3 regions of the Arthrobacter sp. HLT1-20 genome follow, and region 3 is predicted to be linked to each of the others. Evidence: riboswitches for the same ligand, from Rfam matches in the RefSeq annotation. Region 3 holds a riboswitch; each other region holds the start of a gene.

What was found. A riboswitch is a leader RNA that binds a small molecule or an ion and turns the genes downstream of it on or off. The one in region 3 is predicted to bind thiamine pyrophosphate.
Region 1: linked by a shared signal. The riboswitch ahead of thiD (bifunctional hydroxymethylpyrimidine kinase/phosphomethylpyrimidine kinase) and the one ahead of thiC (phosphomethylpyrimidine synthase ThiC) in region 3 are both predicted to bind thiamine pyrophosphate.
Region 2: linked by a shared signal. The riboswitch ahead of ACX80Q_RS02375 (ECF transporter S component) and the one ahead of thiC (phosphomethylpyrimidine synthase ThiC) in region 3 are both predicted to bind thiamine pyrophosphate.

What each region holds. Positions count from the first base shown of each region.
Region 1 is NZ_JBTNDR010000006.1:2,952-12,586, reverse strand. Features, by position in the region: gene thiD (bifunctional hydroxymethylpyrimidine kinase/phosphomethylpyrimidine kinase) at 1-1,172, opposite strand, end outside; TPP riboswitch at 1,155-1,253, opposite strand; gene ACX80Q_RS05075 (Rne/Rng family ribonuclease) at 1,363-4,632, opposite strand; gene ACX80Q_RS05070 (vitamin K epoxide reductase family protein) at 5,002-5,637, shown strand; gene ndk (nucleoside-diphosphate kinase) at 5,799-6,215, opposite strand; gene ACX80Q_RS05060 (DUF4233 domain-containing protein) at 6,259-6,714, opposite strand; gene ACX80Q_RS05055 (bifunctional folylpolyglutamate synthase/dihydrofolate synthase) at 6,718-8,100, opposite strand; gene ileS (isoleucine--tRNA ligase) at 8,100-9,635, opposite strand, start outside.
Region 2 is NZ_JBTNDR010000002.1:235,387-245,021, reverse strand. Features, by position in the region: gene mnhG (monovalent cation/H(+) antiporter subunit G) at 1-165, shown strand, start outside; gene ACX80Q_RS02385 (DUF4235 domain-containing protein) at 274-534, opposite strand; gene ACX80Q_RS02380 (beta-N-acetylglucosaminidase domain-containing protein) at 803-4,186, shown strand; TPP riboswitch at 4,388-4,505, shown strand; gene ACX80Q_RS02375 (ECF transporter S component) at 4,550-5,191, shown strand; gene ACX80Q_RS02370 (ABC transporter ATP-binding protein) at 5,194-6,720, shown strand; gene ACX80Q_RS02365 (energy-coupling factor transporter transmembrane component T family protein) at 6,717-7,514, shown strand; gene ACX80Q_RS02360 (L-lactate dehydrogenase) at 7,635-8,588, shown strand; gene ACX80Q_RS02355 (UDP-N-acetylglucosamine 1-carboxyvinyltransferase) at 8,789-9,635, shown strand, end outside.
Region 3 is NZ_JBTNDR010000003.1:106,236-115,870, forward strand. Features, by position in the region: gene ACX80Q_RS03030 (recombinase family protein) at 1-10, shown strand, start outside; gene ACX80Q_RS03035 (hypothetical protein) at 306-1,010, opposite strand; TPP riboswitch at 1,136-1,243, shown strand; gene thiC (phosphomethylpyrimidine synthase ThiC) at 1,238-3,040, shown strand; gene ACX80Q_RS03045 (hypothetical protein) at 3,273-3,470, shown strand; gene ACX80Q_RS03050 (hypothetical protein) at 3,690-3,842, shown strand; gene ACX80Q_RS03055 (hypothetical protein) at 3,849-4,187, shown strand; gene bioD (dethiobiotin synthase) at 4,214-4,903, opposite strand; gene ACX80Q_RS03065 (cytochrome P450) at 4,900-5,988, opposite strand; gene ACX80Q_RS03070 (8-amino-7-oxononanoate synthase) at 5,985-7,130, opposite strand; gene ACX80Q_RS03075 (adenosylmethionine--8-amino-7-oxononanoate transaminase) at 7,130-8,491, opposite strand; gene bioB (biotin synthase BioB) at 8,484-9,560, opposite strand.

The DNA.
Region 1 (9,635 bases), on a different contig from region 3:
CAGTCGCGGTGCAAGGCCAGTTCAACGTCCAGGCAGTTCTGCGCTCCGCCAGCCCAGAACTTTTGTTCCGCCTCGGTGGGCGCCAGGGCGCTGGCCCGGGCAAGGACACGCGAATAGGTGCTCAGGTACAGCGCGTCCTGGGCAAGGTAGTAGGCAAAGTGGTCATGGTGCAAGGTGCCGGCGGCGAGCTCCTTGATGAAGTCGAGGCCAAAAATGGCTTCTCGCTGCTCCTGGCATTCGTGCCAGAGCTGCCGACTGAACGCATCCAGGCTCGGCGCCGCACTGTCCCACAAGGCATGGAAGTGGTTAATGGGGCCCGCCCCGGCACCCACCGCCAACTCGTTGGCGGTTTCCAGGGCGCCACTTAGCCAGGCTTTGGCGTGGCGCACACTGGCTGCCCAGTCCCCCGTCCGCGCCTGTAGGGTGGCCACGGCGGCAGAAAGCGAACAGCCTGTGCCGTGAGTGTTGGTGGTATCCACTCGCGGTGCCGTGAACACTTCAACGGTGCCGTCACCTTGCACGAGTGCGTCCAGGCACTCCTCCCCCGGCAGGTGCCCGCCCTTGACTAGAACGGCCACACTGTAGGCAGCCGCCAGTTGGCGGCCCTGTGCCAGGGCTTCGTTGAAGTTCTTGGCCTCCGGCTGCCCCAACAAAACCGCCAATTCAACAATGTTGGGCGTGACCAGGTGGGTACTTTCCAGCAAGTCCAACAGGGCCTGGCGGGCCGCCGGGGCCATGAGAGCATCGCCACTGGTGGCCACCATGACCGGATCCAGAACCACCACGGCTGGCCGCGTCCTGGCCAGCCAGGCGCCCACGGCCGCCATGACCTCGGCAGTGCCGAGCATCCCGATCTTCACGGCATCAATCACAATGTCGGCAGAAATGGCGTCCAGCTGTTCTACCAGGAAAGCAACCGGCGGCACATGGACGCTGCCCACACCGCGCGTGTTCTGGGCCGTCAAGGCTGTCAGTGCCGCCATGGCGTAGCCGCCGTGGGCGCTGATGGCCTTGATGTCCGCCTGGATGCCGGCACCCCCTGAGGGGTCTGAGCCGGCAATGCTGAGCACGCGCGGGTGCCTGACGCCCAGTGGTTGCCGGGAGCCGGGCCTGGCGTCCGGGGTGGGTGAAGCCAAAAATGGCGGGGCAGAAAGCAAGGTTTCCATGGACATCCCTTCGCCGGTGCTAGCCGGGCAGGTTCAACGGGTCTTTTCTCAGCCGGACCTCTTGTCCAGGCACCCCGTGTCGCTCCCCACCCTAAACCCCGCCTTGCCGCTTAAACGAAACTGACCCGCAATAAACGGCGAAAAACAGGCTCAAGGAGCGATTTTTCGGCGTTTTCTGCGGGTCAGTTGATGAGGGTTACAGCTCCGAGGCGGGAACTCCAACACCTAAGATGATCGGCTCGGAATTCCTGGCCGGCTTGGCAGCAACCGGAAGGTCCACGGCAGCACTGCTGTGCTGCACCGAACCCTGTGCGGGCGCCTGCGACTCACCGGTTTCCACTGCCATGTCCGCCCCACCCTGCGCGCTGCGGGCGCTGCGGTTGCGGCGTCCACGGCGTGAGCGTGAGCGGTTGTTGCCGCCTGCCTCGGCGGTGTCCGGCGCCGACTGCTCCTGTCCCGGGCTGGCCAGCTGGTCCAGCGCCTGAGTCAGCCCGGCCAAGGCCGCAGCCTGGTCGGCATTGCTGGTCTCGGCGAATCCGGAGCTTTCGCTGCGGTGGCCGCGGGGCAGCTCAATGGCTTCCCCGCCCAGGGTGAGTGTTGCGGCGTCGGACGCATCATTGTCTTGCTGCACCCGCTGCTCAGCAACGGGAGCTGCGGGAGCATCGTGCTCATGGTGCGACGCTGCAGCGGCTGCGGCAATGTTCGCCAAGGCAGCGCGGGCCTCATGGGCCTTTTGGGCCTTCTGGGCGTCGGTGGGTTCCTCGTGGTGGGCCTCCACCGGGGCGTGCTCAGCCTGCTCCGACTCGGGCTTGGAACGGTTGCGGTTGCGCTTGCGTTCGCTGCGCGTGGACCTGTTGGCCGTGCGGTCGCCGTCGCGCTGGTCCGCCGCCACCTTGGCCGCATGGGCCTGCGGGGACTCCACAGCAACTGTGTGCACGCGGCGGTGCTCAACCGGGATCTCATGCGTGACCATGCCGCGGCCCAGGCAGGTGCCGCACTGCTCGCCGAAGACCTCCAGCAGGCCCGTGCCCATGCGCTTGCGCGTCATCTGCACCAGGCCCAGGCTGGTCACTTCAGCAACCTGATGCTTGGTCCTGTCACGGCCCAGGCACTCAACCAGGCGGCGTAGCACCAAGTCCCGGTTGGATTCGAGCACCATGTCGATAAAGTCAATGACAATGATGCCGCCGATGTCGCGCAGGCGCAGCTGGCGCACCACTTCTTCGGCAGCTTCCAGGTTATTCTTGGTGACCGTTTCTTCCAGGTTGCCGCCGGAGCCGGTGAACTTGCCCGTGTTGACGTCAACCACAGTCATGGCTTCGGTGCGGTCAATGACCAGCGAACCGCCCGACGGCAGGAAGACCTTGCGTTCCAGTGCCTTGGAGATTTGCTCGTCGATCCTGTGCGCGGCAAAGATGTCCTCGCTCTTGCTCCACTTTTCCAGGCGGTCCAGCAGATCCGGGGCAACATAGGTCACATAGGCCTCAATGGTGTCCCAGGCGTCCTCGCCGGAAACAACCAGCTTGGAGAAGTCCTCGTTGAAGACGTCGCGGACCACCTTGATGGTCAAATCGGGCTCGCCGTAGAGCATCTCAGGGGCCAGCGTCTTGTGGGAGGATGCGCGGTCGTTGATGCCTTCCCACTGGGCGCGGAGCCTGTTGATGTCATTGGTGAGCTCCTCCTCGGAGGCACCTTCGGCAGCCGTGCGCACAATGACGCCAGCATTTTCGGGCAGGTGGTCCTTCAGGACGCGCTTGAGGCGGTTGCGTTCGACGTCGGGCAGCTTGCGGGAGATGCCTGTCATGGAACCACCCGGCACAAACACCAGGTAGCGCCCGGGCAGGGAAATCTGGCTCGTCAGGCGGGCGCCCTTGTGGCCCACGGGGTCCTTGGACACCTGCACCAGGACGGAATCGCCGGACTTCAGTGCGTTCTCAATGCGGCGCGGCTGGCCGTTGAGGTTGGCGGCGTCCCAATCAACTTCACCCGCGTACAGCACGGCGTTTCGGCCGCGTCCAATGTCAACGAAGGCAGCTTCCATGCTGGGCAGCACGTTCTGGACCTTGCCCAGGTACACGTTGCCAATGAGGGAATCCTGCTGCGTCTTGGAAACAAAGTGCTCGGCCAAGATGCCGTCCTCCAGGACACCGATCTGGATCCTGTCGTCCGACTGGCGAACAACCATGACCCGGTCCACGGATTCGCGGCGGGCCAGGAATTCGGCTTCCGTGATGACCGTGCGGCGCCGGCCGGAGTCACGGGAGTCGCGGCGGCGCTGCTTCTTCGCTTCCAAACGGGTGGAGCCGCGCAGGCTCGTCACGCGGTTGGAGGCGCTGGCACTGGGCTCGGCGGGGGTGCGGGGGGCGCGGACGCGGGTCACCGTGTTGGGCGGGTCCTCGTCGCTGCCGCCCGTCAGCTCCAGATCGGCATCGCCACGGCGGCGACGACGACGGCGACGTGAGGTCACGCCGTCGTCGGGCACCTCATTGTCCTGCTCAGCGTCCGCTTCGTCCTCTGACTGGGCGGCTTCGGTCTCTGCGGGGCGGGTGCGGCGGTTGCGGCCGCGGTTCCGGCCGCGGCGTTCGCCGTCGTTGCCGTCTTGCTCGTCGTCGCGGTCGTCGTTGTCATCCTGGGCAACAACGGCAGGCACAGCCATGCTCATGTCGGGAGCCAGGAAAAGCGTGGACATGCCGCTGCTCGGGGCCATGAACAAGGCCTCGGGTGCGGCGGGGGCCTCCGCCACTTCCTCCGCCACGGACGCCTCGACGGGCGCCGGCTGCGCTGCGGCTGCCTCCTCGGCCGGGGCTTCGGCGGGGACATCCTTCTTTACTGCGGGCTTGCGACGGCTCCGCGTGGTCTTCGGGGCGGCCTCGGCTGCTGCTTCCTGTGCCGCAGGCTCAGCTGCGGGCTCCACAATTGCCTCGAGCAGCTCAGGTGCCGGGGCTGCTGCCTTCCGGGTGGCGCGGCGGGGGGCCTTGGCAGCGGGCGCGGGCTCTGCCGCGTCAACCACGTCTGCTGCAACTACTTCTTCGGCGGCCTTGGCGGGCGCTGCCTTGGTGGTGCGGGTCCGCCGGGCGGGCGCCTTGGCCACGGGGGCCTCGGCGGCTTCCTCGGCGGGAATGTTCAATTCACCCTGGACAGCAGCGGGTGCAGTAACAGGTGCCGTTGCACGGCGGCGGGCAGCCTTTTTGACGGGCGCCGCCTCGGGGGCTGCTGCTTCAACGGAGTCGAGCTCAACGGCGTCGAGCAGAGCGGCTGGCTGCTCGGCGGGAGCGGCTTCCTTTTTGGCACGGCTGCGGCGGACCGGCGCCTTCTTGGCCGGCGCTGACTCCGCTGCCATTTCAACGGCAGGAACCTCTGCCGGGCTGGTCACTGCGGCCGTGGCACGGCGCGAACGGGGAGCCTTGGCCTTGGCGGGGACCGCCGCTGCCTCTGTGGCATCAAATGTGGGCTGTTCATTATTCATAGTGGGCGTTACTTTCGCGCCAAAACAGCGCACCCACATCGAGCGCCGAAATCGGCTGATGTGCCAACACCCGCAGGCGTCGACGGAAGTCGTCTAATTACTTCTCAGGCGGCACCAACTTCTGGGTGCGCAAGCTCTGATAAGCCAATGGTTTACGGAAACTGTCCGGTGGATGGCTGCACACACTGGCAGCGTCGTCACCGGCAGCCCGTGGGCGTGCCATTGGACTGAAAGACGCATGTGGATCGCCAGTCAGCCGAAACCATTGTCTCATACGAGCCCTGTCATGGAGCAGTTTCCTCCATGGCGCGCCAAGAAACTCAAGCTACAATCAGGACACATTCACCTCATCTCGATGAAAAGGACACAATGCCTAGCACCAAAGTTTCCACCGGCGATCCGGCGGACATCGACAAGCCCGCCTTGGTACGTGCCAAACCGTTCGGATGGTTCCTGATCATCACCGGTGCCATTGCCTGGCTGGCGTCGTTCACCCTGGTGCTTGAACGCTTAGAGCTCTACAAAAATCCCAACGCCAACGCCAGCTGCGACTTCAACGCATGGATCTCCTGCAGCGACGTCATGAAGACCCCCGAAGCCGCCATTCTGGGCTTCCCCAACCCCTTCATCGGCGTCGTGGCCTTTGCCGTGGTCATCACCGTGGGAGTGGTCCTGCTCGCCGGGGCACACATGCAGCGCTGGTTTTGGCTCTGCCTACAGGTGGGCATCACCGCCGGCATGGCACTGGTGTGCTGGTTCTGGTTCACGGCCCTCTACACCTTGGCAGTCCTGTGCCCCTACTGCATGATCGTCTGGGCCATGATGATCCCCCTCTTCGTCTGGACCACAGTGCGGAACATCAATGCCGGGGTCATTCCCGCGACACCGGCCCTGACCAAGTTCATCAACGAGTGGGCCTGGGTGATTATGGGCCTGCTCTACGTGGCCGTCATTGCCTCGATCTTCTTCCGGTTCATGCACCTGATCATCCCCTCCAACGCCTAACCCTCCCATCTATGACGCAGTAGATGCGCTTTCCGGGCCATTTGATGCAACAACTGCGCCACAGATTTTCAAGTACTTGCGACGAAGGGCACCTCCCAGCTGGGAGGTGCCCTTCGTTGTAAGTACCTTGGTCTCGACAAGCTCGACCGGCGAACTATGCCTTAGGCGAACCAGATGCCGATCTCGCGCTCGGCGGACTCCACCGAATCGGAGCCGTGGACCAGGTTCTGCTGAACCTTCAGGCCCCAGTCGCGGCCCAGATCGCCACGGATGGTGCCCGGAGCTGCGGTGGTGGGATCGGTGGTGCCGGCCACGGCGCGGAAGCCCTCGATCACACGGTTGCCTTCAAAGATGGCGGCCACCACGGGACCGGAGAGCATGAATTCAACCAGGGGCTCGTAGAACGGCTTGCCTTCGTGCTCTGCGTAGTGCGCCTCGAGCTGCTCACGGGTGGCAGTGACCTTCTTCAGTTCTGCCAGGGCGTATCCCTTGGCCTCAACGCGGGCCAGGATGGCACCGGAGAGGTTGCGTGCCACGCCGTCGGGCTTGACCAGGACAAGAGTGCGCTCAATGCTCACAGTAACTCCAAATAAAATAGGTAAAAGCGTTTTCAGATTCAGTTTACTTGGCCGCAGCCGCGGAACCGTCGCCGCCGGCTTCGGGGTGTTCGCTGTCCCAGCGGGCCTGGGCCTTGGCCCGCTGAACGTTTTCCCGGTCAATCCTGGCACCGGCGTACAGGGCGAACCACCAGGCGGCTGCGAACAGGGCACCCACAACAAACATGGACGGCTCCCAGAAGCCGCCGGCAATGAGCGCCAGCTGCAGGGCCCAGCCGAAGGCGGGCCCCCACGGCTTGCGGACCACCCCGCAGGCCGCAATGAACAGGACGGCCAGGACAGCCGCCACCAGCAGATAGATGGGGTTCTTATCCTTGAGCCCGAACAGCCCCAAGCCGAGGAAGAGGGCCACGAAGGCCTCCAGCATGAGCACCACAGAGGCAAACATCAGGCGAGTGGAGCGGAGTTTTTTGGGTGTGTTGGGTTTCCACTCGCGCTGCGCCTTGGTCAACTTCGCCATGGCTTAGGCACCTTCCTTTTCACCGGGTCGGCCCAACAGGATGCGGGCCTCCCCCACCAGTGTGATGGATCCGGTGATCAGCACCCCGCCGGCCAGGTCATTGTTGGACTCGGCGCGTTCAACAGCCCACTCAATGGCGTCGTCGAGCTTCTCGGCAATGTGGATGTCCTCATCCAGCCAGCCCAGGTCCGCTGCCATCTCCGCCAGTTCGGCGGCCGGAATGGCGCGCGGTGAATTGGACTGGGTCAGGCAAATCTCAGCAGCCTCATCGCCATAGGACTCCTTGATGGTGCGCAGAATCTCCTCCGCATCCTTTTCAACCAGGACGCCCAGGACCACCACCAGCTTGCTGAACGCAAACGATTCCTGCAGGGATTTGGCACTGGCGGCAATGCCCGCCGGGTTGTGGGCCGCATCCACCACAATGGTGGGCGAGGTGCGCATGACTTCAAGACGCCCCGGGGACGTGACGGCGGCGAAGCCTTCCTGAACCAGCTCGTGGCTCAACTCCTTCTCGCCCCCGCCAAGGAATGCCTCCAACGCTGCAAGTGCGACGGCGGCATTCTGGGCCTGGTGCTCGCCGTGCAGCGGGAGCAGGATGCCTGGGTAACGGCCGGCCAGGCCCTGCAGGTCCAGCATTTGGCCGCCCACGGCGATGGTGCGTGCTTCAACACCAAATTCAATGCCCTCAAAGCGGAAGTCGGCGTGCATCTCGCGGGCCTTGTCCAGCAGGACCTGCGCGGCATCGGCCGGCTGGGCGGCACTGATGAGGAACGCGCCTTCCTTGATGATGCCGGCCTTTTCCGTGGCGATGAGGGCAGTGGTGTCACCAAGCAACTCCACATGGTCCAGCGAGATGGGCGTGATCACGGCTACCTGTCCGTCGCCCACATTGGTGGCGTCGGTGATGCCGCCCAAGCCAACTTCCATCACGGCAACATCCACCGGTTCGTCGGCAAAAATGGCGAACGCCAGGATGGTGAGGCATTCAAAGTACGTCAGTCGCTGCTCACCGGCAGCTGTGAGTTCGGCGTCAACAATGTCCAGGTAGGGGCGGATCTCGTCCCAGATCCGCACGAACGTGGCATCGTTGACGGGGGCGCCATCAATGCTGATGCGCTCGGTCACGCGGGTCAGGTGCGGGCTGGTGTAACGGCCCGTGCGCAGGTCGTGGGCCAGCAGGCCGGCCTCGATCATGCGGGCAGTGGAGGTTTTTCCATTGGTGCCGGTGATGTGGATGATGGGGAAAGCCTTGTTGGGTTCACCCAGGATGTCCATGGCCCGGAACAGCGGGGCAAGCCGCGGCTCCATCTTGTTCTCCGGGGCGCGGCCCAGCAGTTCGGCGTAGACACTTTCCACAGAGAATTCGTCGTGATTGGCAGTCATTAGGCTACGGTCCGTTCAACAGTGATGGTGGTTTCAACGTCACCGGGGATGAGTTCAAGCTTCAGCGTCAGGGTCTCGGTCTTGACCAGTTCGGCGTTCGCGTGCAGGGCGTCAACAATGTCCTGCGGGGCGCTGATAATGGTACGGATCCTGTCGCTGACCTGCAGGCCGGTGTCCTTGCGGGCCTGCTGGATGGCGCGGACCATGTCCCGGGCTGTGCCTTCGGCCTCGAGCTCGTCGGTCAGCTCGGTGTTGAGCACCACGAAGCCGCCGCCCGGCAGCATCGCAACGGCACTGGCGCCGCCGTCGACCGCGTCAGAAACTACAGTCTCCAACGTGTACTCGGACGGTTCCAGCGCAAGCCCACCGGCTGTGACAACACCGTCGGTGACCGACCAGTCGCCGGACTTGGAACCCTTGATGGCGAGCTGGACATTCTTGCCCAGACGCGGGCCGGCGGCGCGGGCGTTGACAACCAGCTTCTGCGAGATGCCAAATTCCTCCGGCGTGGCGTCCGCAGCATCAACAAAGCGCACCGAGCGGATGTTCAGTTCGTCCGCCACCACGTTGGCGCCGTCGTTGAGCAGGGCGGCGTTGGGGGCCACCACCGTCAGCTCCTGCAGGGGCAGGCGGACGCGCAGCTTGGCGGCCTTGCGCAGGCTGGAACCGGTGGAGCAGATCTGCTGGATCCGGTCCATCTGCTCCACCAGGTCGGCGTTGGGCACGAAGAGGTCGGCGTTGGGCCAGTCGGTCAGGTGCACGGAACGCCCGCCCGTCAGGCCGCGCCAGATTTCCTCGGTGACCAGCGGCAGCAGGGACGCTGCCACGCGGCACACGGTTTCCAGCGCCGTGTAGAGGGCGTCGAAGGCGTCCTGGTTCTCATCGAAGAAGCGGGTGCGGCTGCGGCGGACATACCAGTTGGTGAGCATGTCGAAGTAGACGCGCAGGGATTCACACGCGCCGGAGACGTCGTAGTCGTCCAGCTTGGCTGTCAGTTCGCGGACTAGGTCGCCGGTGTTGGCCAGCAGGTATTGGTCCATGGGATCGGAGTAGTCGTCGTAGCGGAGCTTGGCGTCGTAGCCCTTGCCACCGTTGGCCGTGTTCGCATACAGGGTGAAGAAACTGTACACATTCCACAGGGGCAGGATGACCTGGCGAACGCCGTCACGGATGCCCTGCTCGGTCACCACCAGGTTGCCGCCGCGCAGGATGGGGCTGGCCATCAGGAACCAGCGCATGGCGTCGGAGCCGTCGCGGTCCAGGACCTCGGACACGTCCGGGTAGTTGCGCAGGCTCTTGGACATTTTCTGCCCGTCGGAACCCAACACAATGCCGTGGCTGATGACGTTCCTGAACGCCGGCCGGTCAAAGAGTGCCGTGGAGAGGATGTGCAGCATGTAGAACCAGCCACGGGTCTGCCCAATGTACTCGACAATGAAGTCCGCCGGGTTGTGGGTGTTGAACCATTCCTCGTTCTCGAACGGGTAGTGAACCTGGCCGTACGGCATGGAGCCGGAGTCGAACCAGACATCCAG
Region 2 (9,635 bases), on a different contig from region 3:
ATCCTGATTGTGGCGTGGCTCTTTCAGCTGCTCACGGTGCCCGTCTCCGCCCATATGGTGGGCCGTGCCGGCTACAGGACCAAGCACCGCCGCCCGGAACTTCTCAGCGTTGACGAGCTGGAGCAGGTTGTTGCCGCGGCCGTTGAAGGTGAGCGCAAAACCTAATCCGCCTGCCGAACGTACAGTTGATGCCGATGTTTAACAACAACATCGGCATCAACTGTACGTTCAGATTCATTTTTTGGGGCGCTGGCGGCCGCGCCTCGACCTCTTTTAGACCTCTTCGGGATGCTGGCTGAAGCGGGCGATGGCCTTTTGAGTGGTTCGGCCGGCAATGACCTGAATGATGGCTGCCACTGCCGAAGACACCAACGCAAACGTCAGGGCTGAACGCAGGCTGTTTTCCAGGTCCGTACCGTCTTTGGGTGGCTTGTTTCCGGTGCTTTTCTCCCAAACCGTGTCCACCAGCTTGCTGGCCACAAAACCAGCTCCGAGACTCACGCCTGTGCCGAGCAATTTGTAGACGATGTTCATGAAGTGCTCCTTAGCTGTGCAGGGCTGACCCATGCCGGGCAAATACCTTGGGTTCAGCCTAGCGCCTCGGGCTTGGGCCGGCGCTTCACGGCGCTTCCGAGCGGCGGTTTTGCGGCGCCCATTTGTTCGTTGATGGCGAGCAAATGTCGTACGTAATCAATTGACGCTTCCCTTGAAATCTCCGTAGAGTTGCCACCAATTGGCAGAAATGTGTGATCCATAACATAGATGTATGGTCAGCTGCTTGCGGAACTACCGAGGGGGAAGTGTGAAACGTGCTCTAAAGAACGTTGCCACCGGGGCATTGGCTCTGGCCATCATTGCGGGAGGTGGCGTGGCGGCGTTACTTCCAGATACCCTGCCAACAGCCCAGGCGGCCACAACGCCGCAGGGCATCCTGCCCACACCGCAGGAAGTCAACACCACTGGCGTCTCCGTTCCCTTGACGGGTTCCGTCAAAGTCGCCGTGGGTGCCACAACCGACGCGGCCGCAAAGAATCTTCTAGGCCAAGTCATCAACAAGGCTGGCGGAACGGCCACGTTCGTTGATGCCGCAGCCTCCACGGGTGCCACGGTATTTCTTGGCACCACAGCCAACAACCCCGCCTTGCCGGCGGCCCTCACAGCAGTTGGTGCAATGGGCGCCGACGCCCTCGCCGCCGAAGGATATGTGATTGCCACCGGAAACAATGCCGGAAAACCCACGTTGGTGCTCAACGGAAAGGATGCCACGGGCACCTTCTACGCCGTACAGAGTCTCAGTCAGGTGGTGGCCAACGGAGCCGCCCCCGCCATGACCGTCAAGGACTTCCCGCTCATGTCCATCCGTGGCGGCATTGAAGGTTTCTACGGCATTCCGTGGTCGCACCAGGCCCGCCTGGACCAGTTGGAGTTCTACGGCAAGCACAAGATGAACACCTACATCTACACGCCCAAGGACGACAACTACCTGCGCGCCCAGTGGCGCGACCTCTACCCCGCAGCGGAACTGGCCGACCTGAAGGAGCTCGTGGACGAGGCCAACGCCAACCACGTGAACTTCACCTTTGCCCTGTCCCCGGGCAACGACGTCTGCTACTCGGACAACAACGATTTCGCCGCCACCGTGGCCAAGTTTGAGCAGCTGCGCAACATTGGCGTGAGCAGCTTCTACATTGCCCTGGACGACATCAACCCAGTGTTGAACTGCGCCGCGGACAAGGCCAAGTTCACCAGCTCCGGATTCCGCAAGCTGGCCGACGGCCAGGCGTTCTACCTCAACCGCATTGTCAACGACTACGTCAAGGTGCACAATCTGCAGCCGCTGCAGACAGTTCCCACCAACTACAACGGCTCCGCCGAGGATCCCTACAAGGATCAGTTTGGCCTGGCCACAGATGATTCCATCCTGATCCAGTGGACGGGCGAGGGCGTTTTCTCCAACACCATCACCGAACAGTCAGTGACCCGGGCAGTGGAGAGCTACAACGCCGAGCACTTCTACATCTGGGACAACCTGCCGGTCAACGACGGCCAGCGCGGGCGCCTGTTCCTGAACCCGGTGGAAGGGCGCGATCCCAACCTGTACAAGCACATTGACGGGATCACCTCCAACCCGATGATCGAGGGCTACGCCTCCATGATCGCCCTGGCTGGCTTTGGCGACTACTCGTGGAACGGCCCCGCCTACAACGCGGCCACCACGCAGTCCGCCATCATCACCGAGCTTGCCGGTACCGACGCTGCTGTCCGCAAGTCCCTGGAAACGTTCGTTGACTTGAACCAGAGCTGGAAGCCCTACCGCCCCGACTCCAAGACAGCTCCGGCCCTCAGCGCCGATGTGGCCGCCTTCTGGACCGCATACGACGCCGGAAACCTGGCGGGCATGAAGCCGCTGCAGGACCGCCTGGCCATCATCAAGGCGGGCCCCGCAACCCTGGCAACCATGGCCATGAAGGGCTTCTATGACGATTCCAAGCCGTGGATTGACGCGGCCGCACAGTGGGCCACGGCCATGGACAAGCAAATCTCCATGCTGCTTGCCATCAAGTCCGGCAACGGCGTTGTCGCGACCGATTCAGCCCTCGAAGCCAATGCTGACATGGCCTTGGCAAAGCGCGCCACAGTGCCCGATGTGGGGCCGAACAACATCGGCATCACGCCCAACCAGATCGTCCCCTCCGTGGGTGACGGCGTGTTTGAGCAGTTCACCACCGCTGCCCAGGGGCGCTACAACACCTGGCTGAAGCTGACTCCCGTGGCCGCCGCCAACAACTTCCCAGCAACCGCGTCCTCCTCCATGGCCACCTACCAACAGAACACCCCGGGCAAAATGGTTGACGGCAACGCCAGCACCCTCTGGTGGTCAAGCGTTCCCCCGGCTGTTGGTTCCTCCGTCACGATTGATTTGGGAGCCACGAAGCAGGTGGGCAAGGTGCTGATCCAGCAGGCCGATTCAGACACCCAGACCGGCGACATGATCTACAACGCGCGTGTTGAGTACTCCACGGACAACGCCACATGGACCGCCGCCGGCACCTTCCAAAGCAAACCGCGCATCGAGGCGAACTTTGACGCCCCCGTCAGTGCCCGCTACATCCGCTTGGTGGCCGCTGCCGCCAACGCGGGCAGCCAGTGGGTGAAGATCCGCGAATTCCAAGCCTTCGAAGCAACCCAGAAGCTCACCACCGATTTGGCTGGCGCGAATGGGACTGGTCCGGCAAGTGCCTTCGATGCCACCATCAGCACCGCCTTCGAGGCGGCCACGGAGCCTGTTGCCGGGTCACATCTGACGCACGTTTTGGATGCACCTGCCGCCATGCAATCCGTGGCGGTGGTGGGGCGCATCGCCGGTGATTTGCAGGTCAAGTCCGACGACGAATGGGTCACCGTGGGTGCCTTGAACCCGGCGGTCAGCTTCCAGGAAGCCCAACTGACGCAGGTAAACATCTCCGGCGTTCGGGTCCTGTTCAAGTCCGGGGCCGCCCGGGCCGCAGCTGCCGGGCCCGTTGTTTACGAGTTGGGATTGCGGCCCACGGGCGCCGTTGGCAGTGGACCCTACGTTGGCGATGTTGTACCGACGCCCACTGCGACGGCAACGCCCTCGGCAACGCCGTCGGCCACACCGACAGCGACGGCCACGCCCACGGCGACGCCGAGCGCCTCGCCGTCCACGTCGCCCAGTGCGTCGGCAACCCCGAGTGTGACGCCGAGCGCGTCGGTGCCGGCTGGTGGGATCGTGTTGAGTGCTGGCAGTGTCGTTGCCGGTGGCAAGCTCACCATCACTGGCGATGGCTTCAAGCCGGAAACGAGTGCTAGCTTCACCCTGCATTCCACCCCGATTGTCTTGGGTACCGCCACGGTGGATGCTCAGGGTGTTGTGACCTTGAGCGTGACCCTGCCGGCAGGTGTTGCTCCCGGTCAGCACAGCATTGTCATTGATGGTGTGGGAGTTGACGGGCAAGCCCGCCAGCTCAGTGCCGCGCTGACCATCACGGCCGCAACAACCGCCCCGGCAAGCAGCACGGCAACCGCTGCAACCAGCGCCCCGGCTGCGGACGACCTGGCCAACACCGGCGCCAACACCGCCCTGTTCGGTGGACTGGCAGTGTTGTTGTTGCTGGCAGGTGGCGCCGTGTTCGCGGTCAACCGTCGCAGGACAGCAAACCACTAACAGCGGGCAGCAAGTAGCAGTCAGCTTGCCCGTCGGGCGGGTACCGGAAATCCATCCGGTGCCCGCCCGCCGTCGTTAATCCACGCAGCGAAACCCAACCGGCTACCTCGGCGCAAGAACCTGCGAACCAGGCGCATTACGGCATGTCACACGGGGACATTAGTGCTGGGCATGGGGCGGGGGTAAACTGAAGCCGCAATTCAAACACGACAGGGGAGCGTCTACCCGCCTTGGGTACCGGCGCTGAGAGTGCGGTTCGCCGCAGACCCTCGAACCTGCTCCGGCTAGTACCGGCGAAGGGAGTCGAGTTCTCTTCGGCTGCGCGGAAAGTCCGCCGGCCGCCCCTCCTGCGAAGGAGGAAACATGAGCAAGTCAATCGCGAGCGAAAACGCCGCACCAAGCAACCCCAACAACCCGGCAGCACGCAAATCCACGTGGCGCGTGGTGGACATTGTTGTGGTGTCCGTTCTGGGTGTCGCCATCGGCGTCATCTTCTGGCTCTGGTCCGCCGGCTACGGCCTGATCAGCGCCTTCACCGTCGCCTTTCCGCCCATTGGTGCACTCTACGGCGGTGGCTGGTTGATCGCCGGCGTCCTGGGTGGCCTGGTCATCCGCAAACCCGGCGCGGCGCTCTACTGTGAACTCATTGCCGCAAGTGTGGAGGGCCTGTTGGGCACCCACTTTGGCTTCACCGTGCTGCTCTCCGGGCTGGTTCAGGGCCTCGGCGCCGAGCTGGGCTTCGCGCTGTTCCGCTACCGCAAGTTCAGCCTGATTGTGGCACTGCTGGCCGGAGCGTTGGCAGGCCTGGCCATGGGCATCAACGACTCCCTAGTCTGGAATGTGGCCTGGGCCATGGAATGGAAGCTCGTCTATGTGGTCCTGGCGATGATTTCCGGCGCCATCATTGCCGGATTGGTCTCCTGGCTGGCCGTGCGCGGACTGGCACGCACGGGAGCCTTGGCCAACCTGCCCTCCCGTGGCGCCGCAAGCGAACGAGCGGTCTAGGCATGGCTGCCGCGGCGAACCGGGGGGCAACCCCGGCGCGGATCAGTGCCAAAGGTTGGGGCTGGCAGCATGCGGGCCGGAGCAACAAGGCTGTGCATGACCTGGACCTGGAGATTTCTCCGGGAGAGCGGGTCCTCTTGCTGGGTCCCTCGGGTGCTGGCAAGTCAACGCTTCTGCACGCCCTGGCCGGGGTGCTGGGGGATGAGGAGGGCGCCAACGAGGTTGGTGAGCTTCTCATTGACGGCCGCCCGGCTACTGAATCACGCGGCCGGGCAGGGCTCATGCAGCAGGACCCGGACGCCCAAGTGGTGCTCTCCCGGATTGGTGACGACGTTGCCTTTGGTGCCGAAAACATGGCTGTCCCGCGGGATGAGATCTGGCGCCGCGTGTCGGCGTCTCTGGAGTCTGTGGGGCTGAAGCTGCCGCTGGACCACGCCAGTTCGTCCTTGTCCGGCGGGCAGAAACAGCGGTTGGGCCTGGCCGGCATGCTTGCCATGCAACCGGGCCTGTTGCTGCTGGATGAGCCCACAGCCAACCTGGACCCGGCCGGCGTGGTGGAGGTGCGCGACGCAGTGCGCCGGAGCCTGGACGAATCCGGCGCCACCCTAGTGGTGGTGGAGCACAGGGTTTCCGTGTGGCTGGAGGTTGTGGACAGGATTGTGGTCCTGGCCCCTGCCGCCCTGGGTGAGCCTGGCGGGGTGTTGTTTGACGGCCCGCCCGCCGCGGTGTTGGCGCAAAGCCGGGACCTGCTGACGGCTGCCGGGATCTGGGTGCCGGGCTACGTCCCGGCGGTCCGGCCCAGGCTGGCGTCATCCATGCACGACGCCGGGCGCACGCTGTTGCTTCAGGCGGACAGCCTGGCCGTCTCCCGCACCAAGGGACGGCGCCGGCACCCGGCGATTCCAGCAGCCGTGGTTCCGTCCGTGCGTGTCAGTGCAGGGCAGGCACTGAGCGTGACGGGCCCCAATGGGGCGGGAAAGTCAACGCTGGCGCTGACTCTGGCGGGCCTACTGGCTCCCGTGGGCGGGCAACTGCAGGCAACGGAGTCGCTGGCCCGCGGAGCCGGAACCGCTCCGCTGAAGTGGCGCGGTCGCCAGCTCATCAGCCGCATCGGCACAGTGTTTCAGGAACCCGAACACCAATTTGTGGCTGGCACTGTCCGCGAGGAGCTGTTGTTTGCGCCAAAACTGCTGGGGCGAGGTGGGGATTTAGTGGATGGGTTGTTGACGCGGTTGCGGCTGGAGCATTTGGCCAGCGCCAACCCGTTCACGCTCTCCGGAGGTGAAAAGCGGCGTCTTTCCGTGGCCACAGTTCTGGCGGCCAGTCCGCAGGTGTTGGTTCTGGATGAGCCAACGTTTGGCCAGGATGCCAACACCTGGGCCGAACTGGCATCCCTGTTGACCGAGCTGTTGGATGCGGGGACAGCCGTGGTGTCCGTGACGCACGATTCAGCCTTCAGCGCCGTGCTGGGTGGGGATCAGCTGGTGCTGGGCAGCCTGCCCGCACTCGATGGGGCGGTGCGGCGATGAGCGTTGACATCATCGCCACTCCGCGTTCCACGGCGTGGCTGGCACGTGCAAACCCGCTGGCGAAGCTGGGTGCAGGCATGGCGATCACGCTTGTTTTGCTGGTCAGTGTTGACTGGGTCTCGGCAACCGTGGCCCTCGTCCTTGAATGCGCGCTCCTGCCGATGGCTGGTTTGAGCGCCCGCATGCTGCTGCTGCGCGGCTGGCCCATCCTGGTGGCAGCAGTGGTGGGCGGTTATGGGACGGCCCTGCTGGCCCCCAAAACCGGGGAGCTGTTGCTGGCGGTGGGGCCCGTGACCTTTACCAGCGGTTCGCTGGAAGCCGGTGTGGCCATTGCCCTGCGCGGCTTGGCCATTGCCCTGCCCGGCATTATTGTGCTGGCCTCCACCGACCCCACGGATCTGGCTGACGCCTTGGCGCAGAAACTGCGGCTGCCGCATCGTTTTGTGCTTGGAGCACTGGCCGCCATACGGCTGGTGGGGTTGTTGGTGGCCGAATGGCAGACCCTGGGGATGGCGCGCCGTGCCCGCGGCGTGGGTGCAGAGCCCGGGCTGTTCCGTGGCGTCAAGGCACAGCTTGGCCAGGCCATGGCGCTGCTGGTTCAGGCGGTGCGCCGAGCATCGCGACTGGCCGTCACCATGGAGGCCAAGGGGTTCGGGGCGGGTCCGCGCACCTGGGCCCGCGAATCAACGTTCGCCCGGCATGACCTCGCGGTCGTGGCCACCGGGTTGGTGGTGGCCGCAGTGTCGGTGGCTGCCGCCGTCGTGCTGGGAACCTGGAATCCGGTGTTTGGCTAGCGTGGCCAGCCACCAGGCCCGCCCTTGATGCCCGACGGCGTGAGGGGCGGGTCTTGTGCTTGCCGGGAATCAGCCGGACACAAACGGCGGCAGTGCAAGGGCGACTGGGATACTGGGGGCATGACGATCGCACGCAGCACCAAGCTCACCATTGTCGGCGCCGGCAGCGTAGGCACCTCGCTGGCCTATGCCGCGCTCATTCGAGGCTCCGCGCGCGAGGTGGTCTTGTATGACGTCGCCACGGCCAAGGTGGAGGCGGAAGTCCTCGACCTTGCCCACGGCACGCCATTTGTGGGCGCCCCGCGCATCACGGGCGGCAGCGACATCGAGCTGGTGGCCGATTCCGACGTCGTGGTCATCACGGCCGGGGCCAAGCAGGAGCCTGGCCAGACCCGGCTTGAGCTGGCGGGCATCAACGTGGCAATCCTGGAAAAGATGCTGCCGCAACTCGTGGCCCTGGCACCCAACGCCGTGTTCATCCTGGTGACGAACCCGTGCGACGTACTTACGGCTGTGGCCGAGCGCATCACGGATTTGCCGCACGGGCGTATCTTCAGCTCGGGTACCGTGCTGGATTCCGCCCGGCTGCGCTGGCTCGTGGCCGAGGCCGCGCAGGTGGCTCCGCAAAGCGTGCATGCACTGATCGTGGGCGAGCACGGCGACACCGAATTCCCGCTGTGGTCCACCGCGACGCTCGGCCAGACCCCGCTGCCGGCCTGGACAGACGATTCCGGGGCGCTGTTGTTTCCCCGTGAACGGCTCGAGTCTCTCACGCATGACGTGGTCCATGCCGCTTACAAGGTCATCGCCGGCAAGGGTGCCACGAACTACGCGATCGGGCTCTCCGGCGCCCGCATTGTCGAGGCCGTTTTGCAGGACGAGCGGAGTATCCTTCCTGTCTCGAGTGTGCTCCACGGCTACCGGGGGATCGACGGCGTGGCCCTCAGTGTGCCGTCGATCGTTGGTGCTGGCGGCGTGCAGCGGGTTCTTGACACGCACATGGACCATCGGGAGGAGGCCCAGCTCCAGCACTCGGCAGAGACCTTGGCCGCCTCCATTGCGCTGTTCAGCTAGGGTCACTGCCCGAAAGGCTAGGGCGTGTTTTGCCATGCGCGGCAGTGGCCGGGGTACCGTTGAGTGTGACAAGGGCCCTGCGGCCGCGAGGGTTCACGATTTATCGCATGTAACGGTTAATTTTGTCCGTTTTTCGCGTAAACTGCCCACTGGGTCACAAATGTCAGGCAAAATATGCATGCTGTGATATAAAAGTTGTTATGACTCAAATGGCTGCAGAAACTGTTGGCGTATTGGTGCGGGATGCCCGTACCGAAAAAGGTTGGACCCAAGGTGAATTGGCGTCCCAGCTAGGCACCAGCCAGAGTGCTGTAGCCAGGATGGAACAAGGCAAACAAAACCTGAGCTTGAGGATGATCCAGCGCATGGAATCACTGTTGGAAGCCAACCTCGTCAGCGTCGGAGCCGCCACCAAGAACACGGTGACGCATTTGCGCGTCCACGGGGAGCGCCAGCTTTCCGGAAGCGTCCAGGTCAACACCAGCAAAAACGCCGGTGTTGCCCTGCTCTGCGCCAGTCTGCTGAACCGCGGCACCACCACCTTGCGCCGCGTGGCCCGCATTGAAGAGGTCAACCGCATTGTTGAACTGCTGACATCCATTGGTGTTGAGTGCACCTGGCTGGAAGACAACGACCTTCAGATTCGCCGGCCCGCCGTGCTGGACCTTGGCTCCATGGACATCGCCGCAGCCAAGCGCACCCGCAGCGTCATCATGCTGCTGGGTCCGCTCCTTGATGAGCAGGACACTTACCGGATTCCCTATGCCGGCGGCTGCGACCTGGGCACCAGAACTGTGGAACCGCACATGCAGGCACTGCGTGAATTTGGCCTCACAGTCATTGCCCACGATGGTTTTTACCAGGTCCACGCTCCCGTGAGCGATGCCCTGGACAGGACCTTTGTACTCACGGAACGTGGCGACACTGTCACCGAAAACGCCATCATGGCCGCCGCACACCGCGAAGGCAAAACCATCATTCGCAACGCCAGCCCCAACTACATGGTGCAGGACCTCTGCTTCTACCTGCAGGGCCTGGGCGTCACGG
Region 3 (9,635 bases):
CGGCACCTAGAACGGCAGAGGCAAGATGTTGAACGCCGAGCAGACAGGCGCACCAATTCAACGAGCCGCTGCCGGAGAGGCAAAATTCGCCCTTGCCCGAGAATTCGTGGTCAGCCGCCAAGCCATCTACCAATATTTGCGCCCTAACCCCTAGATTGCCCCGGCGACACCTTCAGGAGTACCGGGCCGTGCACGCGTGTTCGCTCGCACCCGAGAAGTTCATTGCGCGTGACTGACACGCCTATGACCGCTATGAGGAAGCGTAAGACCGGTCCAGACGACAATGGCCCTCCCGATGGTGCACATCATCTGTGCAGCGGGTCGTTGCCCTGGGAGTTTGGAAACGCGTCCCTGGGCACAATTTCACTGTCGATCCGCCAATAAGTTGTGAACCGCGGCGCCCTAGGGCGTTGCCGGGTACCGGAGAATTCATTGTCCCTGGCGGCGATGAACTCGAGTTTCGGCCATGCTGCGATCGTTTCGGCGGACTCGCCACGAAAGCGCTCCCGAAGCCTGTCCGCGACGGGCCTTGTTGCATCCTCGATGATCGTCTGGACGGCGTCAATGAGGAGTTCAAAGTCATTGGCCACGGAACCAGGCATCGGCTGCTGGAGCGTCCATCCCTGGACGTCGCGGACGGTACCGTGTTCGTTGAGAAGTGCAACCGCGACGGGCATGGTGAGGTCGGATTGGGAATGGGCGACCGTGGTGTTGCGGTACTTTCGGATGGTGTCATGAAGTGACTGCAACTCAGCTGGGATACCGGTGAACTGGGGCATCTGATCCAGCCGTTTACGCACATTCGAGAGGACGAAGGGGCGGACGTATGCAGTGACCGCCTGCATTGTGAGGGGGAACCAGAGGGGTTCCCCCTCACCGGCTTCCAGCGCAAGACGAAGAGTGTGAGACGCCTCCGAGAGGTCACTGGCGTGACTGGTGAGGTCTACCAACAGCCTGATATCGGGCGAGTCAGGGGGAAACGCCAGCGGCGGCTGATCAGCGGCGCTCATAGTGACGGAAGTGCCGGTTTGGCTGCCAAAGTCATGCCCTCATGCTAGCGCTTTCCAGGTTGTGTTGTGTGGAACCGGTTGAGCTCACGTGGCAAATGGTGGGCCGCGGTGCGTGGTAGCGTTTCTTCCGACCACACGGGAGCCCTTGCAGGGGCTGAGATCAGGCTGAAGCAGCCTGCGACCGTTGAACCTGTCCGGGTAATGCCGGCGAAGGAAGTGAGCAATCTGTGAACCCCAAAGCAACAACAATCACCCCTGCCATCAAGGGTTTGGAGCAGGCTGAAACGCATTCCCTGAAATCGCATTCACTGGCTTTTGACGTGGACACGGAATCGGGAATTCGCGTACCAGTGACCGAAATCGCGTTGGAGCCATCGCCCAACGGCCAGGCTAACGCACCGTTTCGGGTGTACCGCACCGCAGGGCCGGGCAGCGATCCGGTGATGGGACTGCAGCCGTTTAGACGTGAGTGGATCAGTGCCCGCAACGACACGGAAATCTACCGTGGACGCACACGGAACCTGCTCGATGACGGCAAGTCCGCCGTGCGCAGGGGCGCCGCATCCGCCGAATGGAAGGGTTTGGTACCTGAGCCGCGCCGTGCCCTGGCCGGCCGGTCCGCCACACAAATGCACTATGCCCGTCGCGGCATCACCACCTCCGAGATGCAATTTGTCGCGATCCGGGAGAACTGCGACGTGGAACTGGTGCGCAGCGAGGTGGCGGCCGGCCGGGCCATCATCCCCAACAACATCAACCACCCGGAATCAGAGCCCATGATCATTGGCCGGGCGTTCCTGGTGAAGATCAACGCCAACATTGGCAACTCGGCCATCACCAGCTCCATCGCCGAGGAGGTGGACAAACTGCAGTGGGCAACCCAGTGGGGTGCGGACACCGTCATGGACCTGTCCACTGGCGATGACATCCACACCACCAGGGAATGGCTCATCCGTAACGCACCTGTCCCGATTGGCACAGTGCCGATTTACCAGGCGCTGGAAAAGGTCAATGGCGAAGCCAATGCGTTGACGTGGGAGATCTTCCGGGACACGGTGATTGAACAGTGTGAGCAGGGCGTTGACTACATGACCATTCACGCAGGAGTCCTGTTGCGTTACGTCCCGCTGAGCGCCAACAGGGTGACCGGAATTGTCTCCCGCGGTGGTGCCATCATGGCTGGCTGGTGCCTTGCCCACCACCAGGAGAATTTCCTGTACACGCACTTTGACGAGCTGTGCCAGATCTTTGCACAATACGACGTGGCATTCTCATTGGGCGACGGCCTGCGTCCGGGCTCCATCGCCGACGCCAATGACGCCGCCCAATTTGCTGAGCTGGACACCTTGGCCGAATTGACGCAGCGGGCGTGGGAGTTTGACGTTCAGGTGATGGTGGAAGGCCCCGGACACATCCCGTTCCACCTGGTCCGGGAAAACGTTGAGCGCCAGCAGGAGCTGTGCAAGGGTGCGCCCTTCTACACACTGGGGCCGCTGGTGACAGACATCGCCCCCGGATACGACCACATCACCTCGGCCATCGGGGCAACTGAGATTGCCCGCTACGGTACGGCCATGCTGTGTTACGTGACGCCCAAGGAGCACCTGGGCCTGCCCAACAAGGACGATGTGAAGACCGGCGTGATCACCTACAAGATCGCTGCGCACGCGGCTGACCTCGCCAAGGGCCATCCCGGCGCCCGGGAACGCGATGACGCCCTGTCCAAGGCTCGTTTCGAGTTCCGTTGGCGCGACCAGTTCGCCCTGTCCCTTGATCCGGTCACTGCAGAGTCCTTCCACGACGAGACGCTGCCGGCCGAACCGGCCAAGACTGCACATTTTTGTTCCATGTGCGGACCTAAGTTCTGTTCCATGCGCATCAGTCAGGACATTAGGGACGAGTACGGCTCCGCCGAGTCCCAGGCAGCGATAGCCGATATGTACGCCGGCATGCGTGAGAAGAGCCAACAGTTTCTAGCCACGGGCGGCAAGGTGTACCTGCCGGAGCTTTCGCTGCCTTCAGCGCCGTAGAGCCACGACGATGGCCGGGACCGGTGACATATCGGTCCCGGCCATCGTCGGTGTTGGATATACCTACACGGATTATGATCGGTCATATCCACATCGAAAGTGAGTGCTTCGAAGAATGTCCAAGGTATTGACTGAAACTGATCCGCCAGCGAATGCCCCGCTTTCGCGAAGGTTTTATCGATACCCGCTGTTTTGGGCCCTCGGGTGTGTAGCACTGGCGTTGCCTTGGTAGTTGGCCGGCAACGGTATGGACCTGTTGCCGTTCCTGCTGACTTTGCTGGGAGGGTGGTTGTGTGGTTTTGCGTTCGTCAATTTCACCCTCGGCGTGAAACGCGCCTGGCTGGGTGTGCTTCTCCACGTTGTAGGTGCCGCCGTTTCGGGGGTGCTGCTGCACTGGATGGTGTTTGGCGGCAGCAGCATTTTGAAGTAACTTCCTGAACGGCCCCGCAGCTTACTTTTTCTGGTGCAAATGGGGGCCATCCCGGCCGTGGCGTGGATGTGGCTTGGCCTTCTGAGCCGAATCACGTTTAGTGCATGCAAACCGTCGAAGAAGGCGAAACCTGTCAGGGTTGCTCCGTCGTGGGCGGATACAAGCCCGGGAACGCGGGTATATTTTTCGGCGATCCCCCTGCCGATGCGAACTTTGACCATGATCATCGTAGGAGTGGTCCTTCTCGGTGGCGCAGTGGCATTGATGCTGCTGATCTCCTTTGACACGTTCCTCCTTCGCCTTGGCAGCGCCAGGTTCATCATCATTGTGTTCGGCCTATTGATCGGGCTTCCGGGCTACTATCTGTTCTAGGGAATCGTGGGCCGCAAGACCGTTCCCTGCGCCGTCAGTTTTGGCAATGATCGGATCACAGTCACGACGGGCCCGGAGACGGTGGCCATCCCGTACCGCGATCTGGATCGATTGCTCTGGAGATGCGACAGCGACTACGCCCGCGTGGAAGTCCACGGTGGCGGGCACAGAATTTCCCTTCTTGTTGCAGTGGCCCGATCTCCGAAAACGGTCCTGCCCCAGCTGCCGCCACTCTCGCAACGAACCATCCGGGGGCTGGCGGAGGCTGGTTTGGAACTGGAACGCACCCGCCGTCCCGGCCTCACCGTGCTTGTGGCCGGGACGGCCAAGGCCAGAGTCCCCTAACGACTAGGCTGGCCCTTGTGCCACGATCATTCCCACGTGGGTAGTGTCAGCCAGTTGTGAGCCAACTGCCGGAACGTTGAGGGGTCCAGTCGCGACGCCCCGGCCGGCAGGCATCCCAGAAACTGGGCACCCGGAGTGCCTTGCAGGCTTTCGCGGTTGCTGATGTCAATGCTCGACGGCGCTGCCGGCCAGGAGCCCACCACCACGGCCGGGGTGGCAAAGCCGCGACTGTGCAACGCTTCCAGCGTCAGTGCTGTGTGGTTCAGCGTGCCCAAGCCGCTGCGGCAGACCACCACGAAACCGCTTCGCGGGGCTCCCGTGCTTGCCGCCGCGAGATCCGCCAGGGTGCGGCCCGCGGCATCGAGCTCCACCAGGACTCCGCCGGCGCCCTCCACCAGCACGTGGTCATGGCTGGCCGCCAAGTCCGCAATGCGGTTGACGTGGTGCGCCAGCCCCGGCAAGTCACGGTTGGCCCGGCGGGCGGCCGCCCGTGGTGCCATGGGGTCATCGAACCGGATGCCCTCATGAACCGCGTGAACGCCGCTGAGCCGGGCAACCTCGTCAATGTCGCCATGACCGCCCACGGGAACGCCGGTTTGGGCTGGCTTGTACACGGCCACGCTGGCCCCGGTGGCGGACAGCGCCACGGCCAGGGCCGCCGTCGTCAGCGTTTTTCCAACGTCGGTGTCGGTGCCCGTTATATAGGTGACGCTCATGGGAGTTCCTTGCTGGTGAGTTGGGCGTGGACAGTGAGTGGGGCCTGAAAGGAAAGCAGCCGCAGCCACGGTGGCGGGGGGCCCGCCGGTTCCAGGCGCGGCAGGGCCCGGGCGGTCTCCTCCAAGACCAGCGCGGTTTCCAGCTCTGCCAGCTTGGCACCCAAGCAGCGGTGCAGCCCGTGGCCAAAAGCCAGCGAGTAAGCCGTTGGTGCCGCCTGCCCGGGATGCCGTCCGGTCAATTCCAGCAGGATTTCCGCCCCGGCCGGAATGGCTTGGCCCGCCACCTGGGTATCGCGAAGTGCTGCACGCCGCCAGGTGTGCACGGAAGATTCGGTGGCCAGCACCGCCCGGACATGGTTGCGGGCAGCGGCCGGATCGCCCAAGGCGGCCCAGCCGCCGGCGAATTCTGCCTGAGCTGTTTCCAGCCCCCGGAACAAGACGGTGCTGATGAGCTGAGAGGTGGTTTCCTGGCCCGCAATAACCAGGAAGTAGCCAAGCGAACAGACTTCGGCGCTGGAGAGCCCGGCCGCGTCCAGCACGCCAAACAGCGACCCCGTGCCCCGGGCGGCTGCCGCCTCCTGCCGCAGCCACACGTAGAATTCCGCAGCACTGGCAGCCAGCACCAGCTGACGGTCGGGATCGGGCCAGCCCCAGAACAGTTCCAGGGAATCCGTACTCCACCGTTTCAGCAGGTCAAGGTCCGGGGTTGGCTGCCCCGTGAGTTCGGCCATGACAACCGGCGGAATGTGCCTGCCCACTGACTCCGCCAGGTCCACCGGGCCCTGACCCAGTGCCAGGCTGGTGGCCGCAAGCTTTTCCCGTGCCAGCTCCCGGACGCGGGGTTCAATGGCGGAAACCTTGGCGGGCGTGAAAAATCGGCCCACCATGGTGCGCACAGCCCGGTGTTGGGCGCCCGTGGCCGATGCCAGTACTGGGGGCAGCGCAAAACGGACCTTGCTGAGGATGCGCAGGGTGGCCGGGGCCAGCGGGACCACTGAGGTCAGTGCGTTCGTGGGGGCGAAGTCGTCCGTGCGGCGCATGATGTCCCGGACCTGGGCTGGCTCGCCCATGACTGTGTAGCTCATGCCGGGCCGCCCTTCCTGCCGGATTCCAGGACACGCGCCACGGTGCCAGCCGCCCACTGAAGTTCCGTGGCCGTGAGGTTGGCCCGGGCCGTCAGCCGGAGCCGGGACACGCCGTCGGGCACGCTGGGCGGGCGGAAACATCCCACCGAAACACCCTGATCCCCGAGCGCCAACGCCAGCTCGGCGGCCCGGGATGCCGATTCCACCGGGATGGACTGCACGGCGCCCGCGGCCTGCGGAACACCGCACCGGGCGGCCAAGACTGCCGCGTTCGCCAGCACGCGCCCAGCCAGCTCCGGCTCCTGGCGGACAATGGCCGCGGCCCGCGCGGCTGCGGCTGCCGCCGACGGTGCCAATGCCGTGTCAAAGATGAATGTCCTGGCCGTGTTGACCAGGTGGTCCCGCAGTGCGGCCGAGCCCAGCACAGCCCCGCCCTGGGAGCCCAGCGACTTGGACAGCGTGGCGGTGACGGCAACATGTGGGGCGGCGGCCAAACCGGCGGCGTGGACGGCGCCCCGCCCCCGGCCTGCCACGCCGATCCCATGGGCCTCATCGACCAGCAGCAGTGCGTCAAAGGTGGCACACAGGCTGGCCACGGCAGCCAGATCCGCAGCGTCCCCCAGCACGGAGTAGATGGACTCCAGCACCACCACGGCCCTGGGCTGGGTGCGCCCGGCCAGAGCCGCCGCAATGGCGGCGACATCCTGGTGGGCCACTTCGAGGGCGGGGGAGCGGGAGAGCCGGATGCCGTCAAGTAATGATGCATGCACATGGGCGTCGTGAATCACAAGAGTTCCGGGCCCGCCCAGGGCTGTCAGAACCCCCATGTTGGCGGTGTAGCCGCTGGAAAAGGCCAGCGCCGATTCCTGGCCGGTGAGCAGGCACAGCTGCTCCTCCAGATTCTGGTGTTCGGGCGTGGTGCCGCACACCACCCGGGAACCGCGGGCCCCGGCGCCGTACTGTTGCAGCGCCGCGGTGGCTGCTTCGATGACTCGGGGATCGGTGGCGAGCCCCAGGTAGTCGTTGGAGGCCAGATCCACCAGCGTGGCCTGCGGCGCGGTGCCGCGTTGGATGCCGCGCCGTTCGCGCACATGGGCCCGCGAGTCAAGCCACGCCGCCATGGCGGTTGTTGCCCCGGCCATCAGCCGTGCACCCGGGCCACGGCGGCGCAGATTCCTGCGCCAACCGTGGCCACGTCGTCTGCTGAGCTGATGAACGGTGGCATGGTGTAGACCAGATTGCGGAAGGGGCGGACCCAGACGCCGCACGCCAGGGCCGCCGCCGTCACGGCCGGCACATCCACGGGCACGGACAACTCCACCACGCCCACGGCACCCAGAATCCGGACATCCTTGACTGATTTGAGAGCACCTGCCGGCGCCAGCGCAGCAGCCAGTCCCTGCTCGATGCCGGCCACCTGTTGTTGCCAGCCATGCCGTGCCAGCAAGTCCAGGGAAGCTGACGCCACGGCACACGCCAGGGGGTTGGCCATGAAGGTGGGTCCGTGCAGCAGCGCCCGCAGCGGGGAGTTGGTGACCACTTTGGCCACACGGGCGGAGCACAGCATGGCGGCCAGAGTCAGGTAGCCGCCGGTCAGCGCCTTGCCCACGCACATGATGTCCGGAACCACGCCCGCCCATTGCGAGGCGAACAGTTTCCCGGTCCGGCCAAAGCCTGTGGCGATTTCATCCACAATCAACAGCAAGCCGTTCTCATCGGCCACCCGCCGCGCGGCGGCCAGGCACTCGGGAGCATAGACGTGCATGCCACCGGCGCCCTGCAGCACGGGTTCCACAATGATGGCCGCCAGCTCGTCACTGTGGGCGCGGACCATGGCCTCGAGGGCGCCAATCCATGCAGCCACCTCAACAGTGTCGGCGCTCAGCACGCCGCCCATGAGCCGGGCCGCGGGAGGGCGGGGCAGGAACAGCTGTTCCCGAATCTGGGCGGGGAAGGCTGCGTGCATGCCGTCCACGGGATCGCACACACCCATGGCGGCGAAGGTGTCGCCGTGGTAGCCGCCGCGCAGCGCCAGGAAGCGGCTGCGGCCGGGCCTGCCACGCCCCAACTGGTACTGCACGGCCAACTTCAGGGCCACCTCAATGGAGACCGAGCCGGAGTCGGCAAAGAACACGTGGTCCAGTCCGGTCATGGCGGCCAATTGTTCGGCCAGCCGCACGGCCGGCTCGTGTGTCAGGCCGCCAAACATGACGTGGCTGAAGCGGCCCGCCTGCTCCAGCAGGGCCGCATCCAGTGCAGGGTTCCGGTAGCCGTGGATGGCCGACCACCAGGAACTCATGGCATCCACCGCCTCAAAACGGCTGCCGTCCTCCGCGGAAAGGCTCAGCCGGGTGCCCTGCGCCCCGTGCACCGCATAGGGTGCGTCACCGTCCAAGGGGGCATAGGGGTGCCACAACAATCCGCGGTCCCGCTGAATGAGTGTGGCGCGGGCAGGAGGGGTGGCCGGCACGAGGGATGACACCGAACCGGTGCAATCAAGCATTGGGGGCCATGGCTGTGCCCGCGCCCCGGCGGCGAATGGTGAGGGGCCCACCCAGGGAGGTGCCGCCGTCGTCCGGCTCCTGGGCGACCTTGCTGCCAAGCACCACAAAACCGTTGTCCGCAATCATGTCCAAGTCCGCCGTGGCCTCCTGGCCCTCACTGGTGAGGTAGTCGCCCAGGAACAGGGAGTTGGCCACGTGCAGGGCCAGCGGCTGAAGCGTGCGCAGGTGCATCTCGCGCCCGCCGGCCATGCGCAGTTCCGTGGCGGGGCAGGCAAAGCGGACCAGGGCCAGCACACGCAGGCAGGCAGCCGGGGTCAGCAGCCAGGTGCCCTCCAGCGGGGTCCCGTCAAACGGCATCAGGAAGTTCACGGGGATGGAATCGCTCTCCAGCTCGCGCAGGGCGAACACGGCATCTATGAGCTGGGCGTGGGTTTCACCCATGCCCACGATCACTCCTGAACAGGGGGAGAGGCCGGCGTCCTTGGCCTGCTCCACGGTGCGCACGCGGTCGGAGAATTCGTGTGTTGAGCAGATGTCCGCATACATCTCCTCGCTCGTGTTCAGGTTGTGGTTGTAGGCGTCCACCCCGGCGGCCTTCAAGCGACCTGCCTGACCCTCCTTGAGAATGCCCAGGCACGCGCACACCTCAACGTCGGGGTGCTGGTCCTTGAGCTCGCTGACCATCCCGGCCACGCGGTCCACATCCCGGTCGCTGGGGCCCTTGCCACTGGCCACCATACAGACGCGGGAGGCGCCGGCGCGGATGCCGGTGGTTGCCTGCGCCACGGCGTCCTCGGGCTTGAGCCAGGTGTATTTCAGGATTTGGGCGGCCGAGCCCAAGCGCTGTGAGCAGTACGTGCAGTCCTCCGGGCACAGCCCCGACTTCAGGTTGACCAGGTAGTTGACCTTCACGGTGTTGCCGAAGTGGGCGCGGCGCAGGCGCGCTGCTGCGGCCACCACTTCCAGAAGCTGGTCGTCGGTGGATTCGAGGATAGCCAGGGCCTCCTCGCGGGTCAGGGTGGCGCCGGTCAACTGCCGGCCGGCGAGATCATCAAAGTAATTGAACACCGTTCAATTGTGCGAGGTGGGTGTGCCGCTGTCAATTAGGGACACCTTCCATGGGGGAAGATGGAGGGGTGCCGC